Regions from separate parts of the Leeia aquatica genome, predicted to be linked through region 1. Evidence: predicted binding sites of a transcription regulator. Region 1 holds the regulator's gene; the other holds the start of a gene.
The links. Region 1 encodes sigma-54, which starts transcription at its own class of promoters, with help from an activator protein. Its sites were predicted from a motif close to CTGGCACGCTTCATGCTT; they were not measured.
Positions count from the first base shown of each region.

Region 2: a site for sigma-54 is predicted at 1,292-1,309, ahead of adh (aldehyde dehydrogenase). Genes of this name have one in related genera too.

Region 1 covers NZ_JABAIM010000005.1:92,532-94,932, forward strand. The annotation lists gene HF682_RS16895 (PTS sugar transporter subunit IIA) at 1-152, opposite strand, end outside; gene hpf (ribosome hibernation-promoting factor, HPF/YfiA family) at 294-629, opposite strand; gene HF682_RS16905 (RNA polymerase factor sigma-54) at 682-2,082, opposite strand; gene lptB (LPS export ABC transporter ATP-binding protein) at 2,092-2,401, opposite strand, start outside.
Region 2 covers NZ_JABAIM010000001.1:776,563-778,963, forward strand. The annotation lists gene adh (aldehyde dehydrogenase) at 1-1,235, opposite strand, end outside; gene HF682_RS03950 (sigma-54-dependent Fis family transcriptional regulator) at 1,558-2,401, shown strand, end outside.

The sequences.
Region 1 (2,401 bases):
CGGTCAAACAGGCTGTCTGTCACCTTGCTGCGGGCAATCTGATAGTCATTCTCGGCCAGCAGACCAACCTGCTCAAACACCCGCTTCTTGCTGCTGACATCCAGATCCAGCACAACATGGCCGGGACGTAATATCTTGTGTAAAAAACTCATGAATTAAGCTCGCCTGTGGGCGGCACGCTCAACCTCGGGAGCACATTCTCCCCGGGTACGGTGCAAAACAAAACGGCGAGGCAGGGAACCCCTGCCTCGCCGTGGCATTGTACTCCTGTTTGCACCGCTTCGGCGCGACGCTTATTCAGCCGCCTCACCATGGAGATGCTTCAACGAACCGCCATCATGGCGACGATCAGCCCGCTTTTCCTTGTGTTTCAGGACCTGACGGTCCAGCTTGTCGATCAGGGCGTCAATGGCTGCGTACAGATCACTGTCGCTTGATTCGGCAAAGATGTCGTTACCGCGCACATGGAGCGTGGCCTCCACTTTCTGGACCAGTTTGTCCACCGACATGATCACATTCACGTCCAGCACATGATCAAAGTGGCGCGTCACCCGCGTCAGCTTGGAGGTCATGTATTCCCGGATGGCCGGGGTGATCTCAAGATGGTGTCCGCTCATGGTCAGATTCATGGTTTACCTCCTGGGGAAAACTCGGGTCAGACACCGCTCAACCGGCTCTGCCCTATAGCGCCTTGCGCAGATTGACGGGTGCAATGTGCATCGCTTCACGGTATTTCGCCACCGTGCGGCGAGCAACCACTACCCCCTGATTTGCCAACATGTCCGACAACTGACTATCACTCAAGGGTCTGGCTGGGTCCTCCGCTTGTATCAATTGCTTGATCAGCGCCCGTATGGCTGTGGCCGAACAGGCACCACCGGTATCTGTCTCTAATCGACTGCCAAAGAAGTACTTGAGTTCAAAAATTCCGCGGGGGGAGAGCAAATATTTCTGGTTGGTGACACGGGAGACGGTAGATTCGTGCAAGTCCAGCTCGTCTGCGATCTCGCGCAGCACCAAGGGGACCATGCCCACCTCGCCATGCTCAAAGAATCGCCATTGCCGCTCTACGATGGCTCGTGACACACGCAATATGGTGGCAAAACGCTGCTGCACGTTTTTCACCATCCAGCGCGCTTCCTGCAGTTGCTCCTGCAAGCCCTTGCCGTCGGCACCGCGATGTTGGGTCAGGATACTGGCGTACAACTGGTTCACTTTCAGCTTGGGGACGGCATCAGCATTCAAATGCGCCACCCATTTACCTTTTTGCTTGACCACCACCACATCCGGCACCACATAGCGTGGCTTCTCCGTCGAAAAGGGGCGCCCCGGCTTCGGATCCAGGCTGCCGATCAGCTGTTGCACCTGCCGCAGCATGTCTTCATCGCACTGTAGCCGTTTCTTCAGTTTGGTATAGTCTCGCGCGCCTAGCAAGTCCAGATGATCAAGTACCAAGGTCAGGGCCATCTGCCGTACGTCGGAATCCGGCAGACGCAGCAGTTGCAGTTGCAGACATTCAGGCAATGCGCGGGCGGCGACTCCTGCGGGCTCACAATGCTGCACATAGCGCAGTGCGATGCGCCATTCCTCTTCGTCGACCTCCCATTCGTCCGGACCCAGGTCGATCAGCTCCTCCAGCCCGCCCAGCAGGTAGCCGTCCTCATCCAGCGCCTCCACGATCAGGCTGGCCAATACTGCATCGCGCTGGGGCAGCTTCATCTCCCCCAGCTGGGCCAGCAGATGCTCGCGCAGGGAGATGGACTCCGGCGTTTGCTGCATCCAGTCCCGCTCTTCATCCTCATCGTCCGGGCTGCCATTGCCCGCAGCGGCCCAGCTCAGCTCGCCCAGTGCCTCGCCTGCGGCTTGCCAGGCGTCATTCAGCTCGACCGAATCGCCTTCCGCCACAGGCTCCGCAACATCATCCGGCCCATCAGCCCGTTCCAGCATCGGGTTGAGTTCGATGAACTGATCGAGCTCCTGCTGCATGTCCAGCGTGGAGAGCTGCAGCAAGCGGATGGCCTGTTGCAGCTGCGGTGTCAGGGTCAGCTGTTGTGACAGCTTGAGTTGCAGGGTCGGTTTCATTGCTGCCCGCTACAGGGTGAAGCTTTCACCCAGATACACCTTGCGGACCGCCTCATTGGCGACCAGCTGTTCCGGGTGACCATCGGCCAGCACCTTGCCTTCGGCGATGATGTAAGCCCGGTCGCAGATATCCAGCGTTTCACGCACCTTGTGGTCGGTGATCAGCACGCCAATGCCGCGATCCTTGAGGAAGCCGATCATCCGCTGCACATCGGCCACGGCGATCGGGTCCACACCGTTGAACGGCTCATCCAGCAAGATGAACTTGGGGTTGCTGGCCAGTGCCCGCACAATCTCCACCCGTCGTCGTTCCCCGCCC
Region 2 (2,401 bases), on a different contig from region 1:
GTGGTCACCGCCAGCACCGGGCCGAAGATTTCTTCCTGAAAGATGCGCATCTTGTTGTGGCCCTGGAACACGGTGGGCTGCACGTAGTAACCATCGGCCAGCGCGCCGCTCAGTTGCGCCCGGTTGCCGCCGATCAGCACTTTCGCGCCTTCCTGCACGCCCAGATCGAGGTAGGAGGTGATCTTGGTGAGCTGCTCGCGGGAGGCTTGCGCGCCGATCATGGTGTCGCTGTCCAGCGGGTTGCCCTGCTTGATGGCGGCGATGCGGGCGAGGCAGCGTTCCATGAAGCGGTCGTAGATGGATTCGTGGATCAGGGCGCGTGAGGGGCAGGTGCAGACTTCACCCTGGTTGAAGGCAAACAGCACCAGCCCTTCAATGGCCTTGTCGAGGTAGTCGTCGTCTGCCGCCATCACGTCCGGAAAGAAGATGTTGGGCGATTTGCCGCCCAGCTCCAGCGTGGCGGGGATCAGGCTGTTGGCAGCGGCCTGGGCAATCACCCGGCCGGTGCTGGTGGAGCCGGTAAAGGCAATCTTGGCGATGCGCTTGCTTTGCGCCAGCGGCATGCCGGCTTCGCGGCCAAAGCCGTTGACGATGTTGAGCACGCCCGGCGGCAGCAGGTCGGCAATCAGCTCGGTCAGCAGCAGGATGCTGACCGGGGTGGATTCGGCAGGCTTGAGTACCACCACATTACCGGCAGCCAGCGCCGGGGCCAGCTTCCAGGCGGCCATCAGGATGGGGAAATTCCACGGGATGATCTGCGCCACCACGCCGAGCGGCTCGTGGAAGTGGTAGGCCACGGTGTTGTCGTCGATCTGGCTGATGCTGCCTTCCTGCGCACGTACGCAACCGGCAAAGTAGCGGAAGTGATCCACCGCTAGCGGAATGTCGGCGTTCAGCGTTTCGCGGATCGGCTTGCCGTTGTCCACCGTCTCGGCATAGGCCAGCCGCTCCAGATTGGCCTCGATGCGGTCGGCAATCTTCAGCAGGATGTGCGCGCGTTCGCCCGCCGAAGTTTTGCCCCATGGCTCGGCGGCGGCGTGGGCGGCATCCAGCGCCAGCTCGATGTCCTCCGCGGTGGAGCGTGCGGCCTGGGTGTAGGGCGCGCCGCTGATCGGGGTGATCACGTCAAAATACTGGCCTTTGACCGGCGGAACCCATTCGCCACCAATGAAGTTTTCATAGCGGGCCTTGTATTGGACCAAGGCATCTGCCGTACCGGGTGCAGCGTAGATCATGGTGTCGCCTCCTTGTAGGTATGCAGTGTCATGTGTCATGACACCTGCACCCACCATGGCAAGATGCGTACCAGCCGAAGGCTGAATGGCAAGGCACTGATTTATCAGTGTTATTCATAAAATGCAGCACCACTGCACCCAAGCCTGACACGTCCCGAAGCGGGACACTGTCCCAAAATGGGACACCCGGCTGGCAATTTGACCGGTAGGGCTTGTTTATTCCTTTTGGCTTCAGTACCTTAGCTTGCATAACAGCGGCCACCGACCACGGTGAGACCGGACACAAGCGCCCGCGCACAGCGCCCGGCGCAAAGGAGGAGACATGTTGCCTGCCCAAACGGGCCCGGACCTGCGCCGCGCCCGGCAACGCTATCTGGCGCACGGTGAAGCGCCCCCGGCAGATCTGGTCGGGGCCATGCTGTCGCGCTCCTGGCAACGCTGCCTGGCAGCGGGGCTGGCCCCGGTGGGCCGCCTGCCCAGCCCGCTGCAGCTCGACGCCAGCCAGGTAGCCCGCGCCAGCGACCGGCAAAGCGAGCTGGTGGCCCATGCCCGCCCGGTGATGGAATACCTGTACGGGCAAACCCGCGACAGCGGCAGCATGGTGATCCTGGCCGACGACCGCGGCGTGCTGCTGCAAACGCTGGGCGACATGGATTTCCTCAGTCGCGCCGAGCGGGTGGCGCTGATGCAGGGCGCCTCCTGGCACGAGAACCAGCGCGGCACCAATGCCATCGGCACCGCCATAGCCGAATGCGCACCGATTGCCATCCACGGTGCCGAGCATTTTCTGGAGCGCAACGGCTTCCTCACCTGCGCCGCTGCCCCGGTGATGGCCCCGACGGGCCGCCTGCTCGGCGTGCTGGACATCTCAGGCGAACAGCGATGCCGCCACCCGCACACCTTCGGCCTGGTACGGGCTGCCGCGCAGATGATCGAAAACCGGCTGTTTGAAGCCCGCCACGGCGACGCCATCCGCCTGCGCTTCCACCCGCTGCCGGAAGGCATCAGCACCGTGGCCGAAGGCGTGCTCGCCCTCACCGAAGATGGCTGCTGCAGTGGTGCCAACCGTGCGGGCCTTGCCCTGCTCGGCCTGGTCCCGGCGGACCTGGGCCTGACTCCGGTTACGCAAGTGTTCCAGATTCGGGTAGCCGATCTGGTGGCCTGGG